3 regions of the Brevibacillus sp. NSP2.1 genome follow, and region 2 is predicted to be linked to each of the others. Evidence: riboswitches for the same ligand, from Rfam matches in the RefSeq annotation. Region 2 holds a riboswitch; each other region holds the start of a gene.
The links. Region 2 has a riboswitch for cobalamin ahead of metE (5-methyltetrahydropteroyltriglutamate--homocysteine S-methyltransferase). Riboswitches for the same ligand answer to the same signal wherever they lie in the genome.

Region 1 (3,276 bases), 1.9 Mb from region 2:
GCAAAGCGGCTTTTTCCCGAGCGCACGCCGCCTGTCACCAGCACAAGACTCATCGCTCCCCGCTCCCTTCGCTGTGTACCTCGCGCAAGGCCGCGATCAAGCGCGCATTGTCTTCTGGCCCGCGAACGGCGATGCGCACGTCATGCGCCGTCAATCCGGGATACATGGCGCAACTGCGAATCAGCACGCCTTTTTTGCCGAGCCGCTCTTGCAGTTGTGCGGCTGGCAAGCCCTCCGGCGAGCGAAGCAGCAAAAAGTTCGCCTCCCCCGGCCAGACCTTCCAGCCCAGCTCCCCGCGAATAAACGCGACCAGGCCAGCGCGCTCCCTGGCGACCAGGCTGCGTGTCCGCCGCTCGTACTCATGCTCTTGCAAGCACAGCTCCCCCGCCAAAAGCGCAAGCGCATTCACGCTCCAGCTCACCTGCTTCGCGCGCATTTTCGCAATCGCGTCAGGCTGGGCGATCGCGTATCCGAGACGCAAGCCGGGGATCGCGTACATTTTCGTCATCGACCGCAGCAAAATGACGCGGGGAAAGCGCTCCAGCCGACTTGCCAGCGTAAACTGGCGGCTTTCTTCCACAAAATCGAGAAACGCCTCGTCCACGACCAGCCACGTATCGGTCTGGGCCGTCCAGTCCGCCATCTGCAACAGCTCCTGTGGCTCATACAAGATGCCAGTCGGATTGTTCGGCGAGCCGACAAACACCAGATCAGCCTGTTCGAACAGACGGTACAGCTCGGCGCTGTCGGCCTTGTAGCCGTTCTCTTCTTTTCCGTAGCAGCCGATGACGGTTGCGCCAAACTGCTCGGAAAGCTCTGCATATTCCGAAAAGCAAGGATAAATCACGCCGACTGTTTGCGGCTGCAGCCCGAGAATCGCGAGCGCCATCGCTTCTGCCGCTCCGTTCGCAGGCAAAAGCCATTCCTTTGGCAACTGCAACCGCTGCGCCAACGCCCGGCGAAACTGGCGATGCCCAGGGTCCGGGTAACGCAGCACGGCAGACAGCGAGGCCAAAAGCATCTCGCGCACGCTGTCCGGCATGCCCAGCGGGTTAATATTGGCACTGAAATCAAGGAATTGGCCCGGCTCCATCCCAAAGCGGTCCGCTGCCGTCAGCAAATCTCCGCCGTGGCCGTACGCTTCCAATACGTTCATCAAAACTCTACCCCCAGCACCGCTGGTATTCCTTCATCGTAGTAATGCTTGATCGGCTTCATCTCTGTCACGAGATCGGCCATGTCGATGATTTCCTGCTTGGCGCTCCGCCCCGTCACGACCAGATGCACATGGCTCGGCCTGTTTTGAATCGCTTCCAAAACGTCCGCGAGCGGCAGCACGTCCACAATCGGAAAACGGTCGATCGCCAGCGCATTGTTCAGCTCGTCGAGAATGACGACGTCGTACTCGCCCGAAGCGAGCTTTTCCCGGGCGAACGCCCACGCTTCCTGCAGCGCCGCGCGATGCTCCTCCGGCGTCTTCGTCCAGGTGAAGCCTACGCCTTTTTGCACGATTTCGATGCCCAGCTTGTCGAAGATGATTTTCTCTCCGTACGTGCGCTCCGGCGACTTGATGAACTGGATCATGATGACCTTTTTGCCTCGTCCAGTCGCGCGCACAGCCAGCCCCACCGCGGCTGTTGTCTTTCCTTTGCCGTCTCCGGTGTAGACCAAAAACAGGCCCCGCTTGTTGCTCAAGTACGCTCACCCCCAAAATAAACTGTAGGCCCCGTTGCCCATCCCTAATAATTTTCGGAGGCACAGCGCTCCAAAAATGCAGTTTAGGCTCCGTTGCCTATTTCAAATGTTTTCCATAGCCTCGTTATTTACCTGACTGAAAAAGTGAAGAGTTTGCCGATTTGCTTCCTGTTTCGCTTTCCGCGTACAAAAAAACGCCTTGTTTCCCCAAACCTCCAAGGAAAACAAAGCGCGGATAGCCGACTGCAACAATCCTCACCTCATCCTTTGACCCGAAGGAAATCAGTGGACATCAAAACAGGCAGGTCTCCTGGCTCAAGGATCTTCGCTCTTCTTCCTCCTTCCCGCACGCTGGCGTGCAGTGGATGGCGCCGTTGCCAAGAAGAAGAGCTCCTCTTTTACAGTGGCGGGACCGCGTTGGCTTTTCACCAAACTTCCCTTTTAACCTCGCATTCGCAAACTATCGCTTGCGAAAAACAAGGACCTGTTTTTCTACCATATTCAAATGTCGTTCTTTTCTATGACAAGCACTTGCTTTAATAATAGCAAATGCTACCGGGGATTCAAGCAAAAGCTGCGGATAGGAACATACTGGGCATTGATCTTTGTTTTGTGAACTAATTATTTGTACACAAATCTTTTGTGTGCGTGTTATCTTATTCTTACATCGATTTCCAATAAAATATTTGGAGGTACATATGGATCGGATTGAGGATTGCTATGGGTTTCTTCTCGGGAAGGCGTATCAAAAAATCTGGCAAATGGAAAAGGCCAAATTATCGCCGTACGGGATTACTCCCGTGCAGTTTGTTCTATTACATGCGCTATGGGAAAAAGATGGCCAAAAAGGTGTGGAATTGGGTAGTCGGCTTCGCTTGGATGGAGCAACCATCACGGGGGTGCTCGATCGACTGCAAAATATGGGGCTCATCGAGCGTCGTTCCGATCCCAATGATCGCCGGACGAACTTGATTTTTCTGACTCCGCGAGGCAAGGAATTGGAACAACCTCTGAATCAGATCAGTGACGAAGTGAATCAAGAAGCGATGTCCATATTCAGTGAAGAAGAAGCGAAATTATTCAAAAACATGCTGACCAGATTGGGATTAAACTCATAAGGAGTGCGTTGAGACTGTGAAGAGCAAAGTGCATTACGCGTGGATCATTTTATTTGTCACCTTTTTCGCATTGTTGGCTGTGCAAGGAGCAAGACTTTCTTTCGGAGCATTTATTGAACCTTGGGAGAATGGCTTTGCCGCGGATCGAGGTACCATTTCTCTCATCTCCACATTGAGTTTTGTCATTTATGGCATATCCCAACCAATAGCAGGCAGGTTGATTGACCGCTTTGGTGCCAGGTCCATTCTCTTAGGCAGCACACTTCTGGTTGGTCTGAGCATTTTTTCACGCAATGGGTAACTTCCCTCTGGCAATTGTTTATTCTCTATGGTGTCTTCGCTTCCATTGGTGTTGGAGGTGCCTCCAATGTAGCCGCAACCATTATGGTCACAAATTGGTTCAATAAAAGGCGTGGACTCGCATTCGGAGTAATAGAGGCTGGCTTTAGCGTAGGCCAAATGG
Region 2 (3,276 bases):
TTGGGCTTAGGCTGGAACAGCAATGCGGCAGTGACGAGAGTCGCAGAATCATCGAGTCATGCGTCTGGAGGACTGATTTATCTGACAATGAATCCAGTGTTATCCAGTTTGGCTGGAGGCTGGACGAGCCGCTAGACTTCGTGAATTTTTTCACTAATCTGAGGGTTCCTTACAAGGCCCTTCGTTCTTACTCACAGGAGGTTTTTGTCATGCTTCAAAAAGTTTCATATTCGTTTATCGTCATCATCGGATTTATGCTGTTTGCGCTGTTTTTCGGAGCAGGCAACCTGATTTTTCCACCGATGCTGGGACAGATGGCGGGAACGAACGTCTGGGAAGCCAACGCCGGTTTTCTCGTGACAGGGGTTGGCTTGCCACTTTTGGCAATTACAGCGTTGGTGTATTCAGGTAAAGACGATTTGCGTTCGCTCGCAAGCCGTGTGCACCCGCTGTTCGGTCTTGTTTTCACGATTTTGCTCTATTTGGCGATCGGGCCGTTTTTTGCGATTCCGCGCTCCGGGAATGTTTCGTTTGAGATCGGGATCAAGCCGTTCTTGTCCGAGCAGGCCGGGCCTTTTCCGTTGATTGTGTTTACCGTCTTGTTCTTCACGCTCGCTTGCCTGTTGTCGCTCAATCCTGGAAAAATTATCAATGTAGTCGGAAAAGTCTTGACACCGATGAAGCTGACGTTTATCGGCATCATCGTCCTGACGGCGATTGTGTATCCGATCGGCGAGCTGCAAGCGCCAGTGGGCGATTACCAGTCCAAGGCGTTTTTCAAAGGATTCCAGGACGGCTATTTGACGCTGGACGCGCTCGGGGCGTTTGTATTCGGCATCATCATCGTCAATGCGATCAAGGAAAAAGGGGTTACGTCGAAAAAGCAAATTTTGCTGACGTGCGCCAAAGCAACGCTGATTGCGGGTGCGCTCCTGGCGTTTTTCTACTCGGTGCTTGCCTACATGGGCGCTTCCAGCGTGGAAAAGCTCGGCCATTTGGAAAACGGGGCGCAAATTTTGGCCAAAGTGTCGAATTATTACTTCGGTTCTTACGGCGGCCTGCTGCTCGGCCTGATGATTACTGCGGCGTGCCTGACGACCAGCGTCGGATTGATTACGGCGTGCTCGTCGTATTTCCACGCGATGTTTCCGCGCATTTCATATAAAAAGTTTGCCGTCATTTTGGCTGTGTTCAGCACGCTCGTCGCCAATATCGGGTTGACTGCGCTCATCAAGGTGTCTGTTCCGATTTTGACGACGATGTACCCAATCGCCATCTCGCTGATCTTTTTGACGTTTTTGCATCAAGGGTTTGGCGGTCGGCCAGAGGTGTATCAAGGCAGCTTGTTCGGTACGTTTCTCGTCAGCCTGTTTGACGGGCTGAATGCTGCCGGGGTCGAGCTTGCGGCGATCAACGACGTCTTTTCCCGCTACTTGCCGATGTACACGATCGGCCTGGGCTGGCTGCTGCCTGCATTGATCGGGGGCGTTGGCGGCTACCTCGTTTATTTGATGCGCAAACCATCGCTGCGCGCGCGTGAGCTTCGCCTGACCAAGCAATAGGACAGGCATTATGAGGAAGCAGCCTGAACGTTGACATCAGTTTGCAAAGTGGAAATAGTTTAGCATGACAAAAACTGGTTTACGTGTTACTGTATGAAGAAAGGTGTGTCCCGCCCATTTTTGGGGCACATGCACTCATACCGACAATTTCATATGAGTGGAAACAGGTTCCTTGGCGATGAATATCGGCGCAAGGATGAAAAGGGAAGTCGGTGAGAATCCGACACGGTCCCGCCACTGTATGAGGGGAGTTTGCACAACTTTTGGCCACTGGTCGAGCTGACTGGGAAGGCGTTGTGCAGATCATGATCCTCAAGTCAGGAGACCTGCCTGTTTCGACAACACTGCTTAACCTACGGGAGATAGGGAGGTGTTAGGATGCTGTGATCTCAGTGTTTATTTGGCATTTCTAACGTTCTTTCTGATCGTTGGAGATGCCTTTTTTATTGGGCGAAATCGAAAAAATGATCGCAAAGGATGGAGAGGAAGCAAATGAAAAGCAGCAACTTGGGATATCCGCGGATCGGCAAAGATCGCGAGTGGAAAAAGGCACTGGAAGCTTTTTGGGCGGGGAAACTCGACGAGACGACATTCCTTGCGCAAATGGAGCAAATTCGCAAGCAGCACCTGGTCAAACAACAAAAAAAGGGGATCGACTGGATTCCGGTCAACGACTTTACGTTCTACGACCACATGCTCGACATGGCGGTTATGTTCGGCCTGATTCCGAAGCGGTTCGCGTATGCGGGCGGTCCGGTGCCGCTGGCTACGTATTTTGCGATGGCGCGCGGCAGCAAAGACGCGGTCGCCAGCGAAATGACCAAGTGGTTCAACACGAACTACCACTATATCGTCCCCGAGTTCGGCGAGCGCGCGCCTGTCTTGACGGAAAACAGGCCGCTGCAAGCGTACCTGGAGGCGAGAGATCAGCTAGGGATCGCCGGCAAGCCTGTCATCGTCGGGCCGTACACGTTTGTCAAGCTGTCCAAAGGGTATGCCAAAGACGAATTTGAACGCGTCGTCGATCAGATCGTGCCGCTGTACGTGGACGTCCTTCGCGAGCTGGAACTGCACGGCGTCGAGTGGGTGCAGATCGACGAGCCTGCGTTTGTCCTCGATCTTACCGGGCAAGACAAAGCGCTCATTCGTCGCGTGTACGAGCAGTTCAGCCAGGCGCTGCCGCACCTGAAGCTGATGGTGCAGACGTACTTTGAAGCGGTGCACTGGTACGAGGAGCTGATTGAACTGCCTGTCCACGGCTTGGGTCTTGATTTTGTTCACGGGAAAACAGCGAACCTGGCGAACCTGACGACGCACGGTTTCCCGCAAGACAAAGTGCTCGGCGCCGGGGTCATCGACGGACGCAACATTTGGCGCTCGGCCCTGGAGGAAAAGTGGGAGTTGGTCAAAACGTTGTGCACCGTAGTAGCCCCAGAGCGGGTATGGGTTCAGCCGTCGAGCAGCCTGCTGCACGTTCCGGTTACCGTCGAAGACGAAACCGATTTGCCGGAAGAAGTGCGCGTCGCATTGGCGTTTGCCGATGAGAAATTGGCTGAAGTGCGCTTATTAGTCCAAGGTTTCCAATATGGAAAGTATGTTATCTCGAAGGAAATCGCCCAGAACGAGAAAGACTTGCAGCGCTTGGCCCAATCTCCGGCACGGAACCGCCAGGAAGTGCAGGAGGCGAGAAAAGCGCTGGCGTCGACAGCGGCGA
Region 3 (3,276 bases), 1.1 Mb from region 2:
GAACGATATGCGGCATCATCAAGCCGACAAAGCCGATAGACCCGCTGATCGAGACGATGACGCCCGTCAAAAGCGCGGTAATGACCAGCAGCAGCTTGCGAAATTGCACCGTATTGACGCCCAGCGTCCCCGCCGCTTCTTCGCCCATCAGCATCGCATTGAGCGAACGGTATTGTGTCAACAGGACAATCAGACAGATGACGACGATCAGCGTCGGTATGGTCAAATACTCCCACTTCCCTCCGGCCAGACTGCCGCTCATCCAGAACAGGACAGAGCGGATGCCGTGCTCGTTGGGCGCGGAAAAAATAATCAGGCTGGTGATCGCAGACAGGATGGCGGAAATCGCGATGCCGGCCATGAGCAGACGCACCGTCGAGTTTTGCCCGCCGATGCGGGACAAGGTAAAAATAAGCAGGATCGAGACGAGCGATCCGGTGAAAGCACCGAAAGAAAGCGCGAATTGTCCGTACATGCTGAATGCTCCGAACAAAATGACCAGCGTCGCTCCGGCCGATGCGCCCGAGGAGACTCCCAATATGTACGGATCTGCGAGGGAGTTGCGAACCAGAGACTGGATCGCCACCCCCACAACAGACAGGCCGGCCCCGACGACAGCTCCCAGCAGGACGCGGGGAAACCGAATGTCCCAGATAATGGTCTGTTCTCCTTTTGACCAATCCACTTCCACCCATTGATTGACCAGCGGGAGATTCGCCAAGGCAATTTTCCATACCGTCGCTGGTTTGATTTCCACCGAGCCGAGTGTCACCGCAAACGTAATCGAGACGACAAGCCCGATCAGCAGGGCAACGATGATGAAGGGCATCTTGATCTTGTGCAGGGCCGTTCCCTCCTTGTCTAAGCAGCCGTTTCTTATTTGAATGTATCCGGGTGCAGACCTTCCGCGAGAATTTTCAGCGCGATCGGTGCGCGTACCCCTTCGGACGCTGCGGACAATGGCAGCACGATCAGACGTTTGTTCTGGATCGCTGGCACGTCAGCCAGTTCCTTTTTGGACAACAGGAAGTTTTGTTTTTGCTCGATCGTCTTGTCGCCGTAGTCGACCACGACGATGACGTCTGGCTTGCGGTTCACGACTTCTTCCCAGCTTACGGTCGCCCAGCCTTTTTGAATGTCGTCGAACACGTTTTTGCCGCCTGCCGCTTTAATCAGAGAAGTCATGTAGTTGTTGGCAGCGGTCAGCGGCTGGTCTTCTCCGCTGTCGTACACGAACACGTTCAGCGGCTTGTCCACCGTGCCGATTTTGCTCACGGTTTGCTCGATTTCCGCTTTCATTTTGCCAATCAGTTCGTTCGCCTTATCTTCTACGCGGAAAATGCGGCCGATGTTTTGGATATCCGCGAACACGTCGTCAATGGTCGGGCCTGGCTTGTTCGAAGACTCTTGCAGGTACGATTTGATTCCCGCCTTTTCCAAGTCCTCCATCGAGCCTACGCCTTTGTCGCCAAATGCGCTTTTCCAGCCTGCGTAGACGAAGTCAGGGTTTGCGGCCAAAAGCACTTCTTTGGTCGGATACTTGTCAGACAGGACTGGTACCTTGTCGTAGTCGGCTTTTAGCTCAGGCAAAATGTGATCGTCCAGGTACGCGGTTCCGACCATTTTGTCAGCCAACCCCAGCGCGAGCATGACTTCGGTTACGTGCTGGTTCATTGTCACAGCGCGTTTTGGCGCTTCCGGGTACGTCATCTCGATCCCGTTGGTCACAATCGTGACGGGCTTGTTGTCAGCAGCAGGCTGGGCCGTTTGCTCCGAGCCAGCATTCGCCACCGTGGATTCGGTCGTAGCAGGTGCTGCCGAGCTGCATGCGGACAAAAGCAGCATAATCGCTGCCAGCGCTGCCATCCAGAAACCGTGGAAGGCTTTTTTTCTCATACGGATTGTACTCATCTGGTAACCCCTCTTCTTTTGTTGTTGGCATGATGAAAATGAAACGTTATGTAAATCGTAATGATTACGAATTACACCTTTACTATACAGAGAGCCTGCTTGTTTGGCAACACAGGAAATGCATCACCCCTTTCACAGCCTCGACCGCCACGGCGATGTTCATAGAAAAAAGCACCCCCCAGTTTCCAATCGGGAGGTGCTTGACATACGTAGACATGCCTATAGATTCGGCGTTGCCAATGACGCCTGTTCCTAGTCTGCTTCCACATCTGTCCCATCCTCGTGGGTCGATTGTAAATCATCTCATGGCAGGTCTCCTGGCTTACGAATCATCATCCCCAGCGCCCTTCCCATTTTTCGTCGCGCGAAAAACAGTGGCTTTTTTGCTGGACACTCCTCGTTACAGTGGCGGGACCGCGCCGGATTTTCACCGGACTTCCCTATTAAGCTGGCGGAACCAAACGATTCCGGGCAGCACCATCAGATTCATATAAAATTGTGAGTTTGAAGCCTTATCCGATCACCGTCAGTTTTTTCGGGAACTTGCTCAACACTTCTACGCCTGTTTCGGTTACGAGCACATCGTCCTCGATGCGCACGCCGCCTGCTCCCGGCAAGTACACCCCTGGTTCAATGGTGAACACCATGCCTGGGCGCAGCGTTTCCTGATTTTGCCCATGCACGGACGGATATTCGTGCACATCCATGCCGAGGCCGTGCCCCAGACGGTGAATGAAGTAATCGCCGTAGCCTTTTGCGGCAATGACGTCGCGAGCGGTCTGGTCGAGATGGGCAAACGTCACCCCTGGACGAACTTCGGCAATCGCCGCCTCGTTCGCTGCCAGCACCGTTTCGTAAATATCGCGCAGTTGCTCGCTGATCTGGCCGACAGCAAACGTACGGGTAATATCGGAAACGTAGCCGTCCGCTGCTACCCCGATGTCAAACAGGAGCAAATCGCCTTCCTGCACTTTGCGCGAACCAGGCGTTCCGTGCGGCAATGCCGATTTTTCCCCCGCCAAAACCATCGTGGAAAAAGACGGGCCGTCCGCTCCCAGACGCTTCATCTGGTATTCCAGCTCCGCGACGATTTCCATTTCGGTCTGGCCGATTTTGAATGTTTTCAACGTCTCGCCGAGTGTATCTTCAATCAGTTGGACAGCCTTTTGCAAACGAGCCACTTCGTCTGCCGATTTAATCAGGCGCATTTCGCGCAGCGGCTCTTCCACATCCGCGTAGCTCTCTGCACAGATGACTTGTCCCAGCGCCTCGTAACGCTCTACGGTCATGTGGCTTTTTTCGATGCCCAGCTTCTTCAGGTTCGCTGGCAACACTTGCTTGAGAAGCTCGTAAGGATTCTCAATA

Region 1: linked by a shared signal. The riboswitch ahead of cobO (cob(I)yrinic acid a,c-diamide adenosyltransferase) and the one ahead of metE (5-methyltetrahydropteroyltriglutamate--homocysteine S-methyltransferase) in region 2 are both predicted to bind cobalamin.
Region 3: linked by a shared signal. The riboswitch ahead of M655_RS17795 (ABC transporter substrate-binding protein) and the one ahead of metE (5-methyltetrahydropteroyltriglutamate--homocysteine S-methyltransferase) in region 2 are both predicted to bind cobalamin.

Annotation. Positions count from the first base shown of each region.
Region 1 is NZ_CP048274.1:4,464,171-4,467,446, forward strand. It holds gene cobU (bifunctional adenosylcobinamide kinase/adenosylcobinamide-phosphate guanylyltransferase) at 1-53, opposite strand, end outside; gene cobD (threonine-phosphate decarboxylase CobD) at 50-1,156, opposite strand; gene cobO (cob(I)yrinic acid a,c-diamide adenosyltransferase) at 1,156-1,695, opposite strand; cobalamin riboswitch at 1,979-2,198, opposite strand; gene M655_RS21620 (MarR family winged helix-turn-helix transcriptional regulator) at 2,394-2,813, shown strand; gene M655_RS28370 (MFS transporter) at 2,830-3,114, shown strand; partial or broken gene M655_RS28375 (MFS transporter) at 3,129-3,276, shown strand, end outside.
Region 2 is NZ_CP048274.1:2,605,058-2,608,333, forward strand. It holds gene brnQ (branched-chain amino acid transport system II carrier protein) at 210-1,562, shown strand; cobalamin riboswitch at 1,711-1,910, shown strand; gene metE (5-methyltetrahydropteroyltriglutamate--homocysteine S-methyltransferase) at 2,055-3,276, shown strand, end outside.
Region 3 is NZ_CP048274.1:3,660,535-3,663,810, forward strand. It holds gene M655_RS17790 (FecCD family ABC transporter permease) at 1-829, opposite strand, end outside; gene M655_RS17795 (ABC transporter substrate-binding protein) at 877-1,911, opposite strand; cobalamin riboswitch at 2,202-2,408, opposite strand; gene M655_RS17800 (M24 family metallopeptidase) at 2,424-3,276, opposite strand, start outside.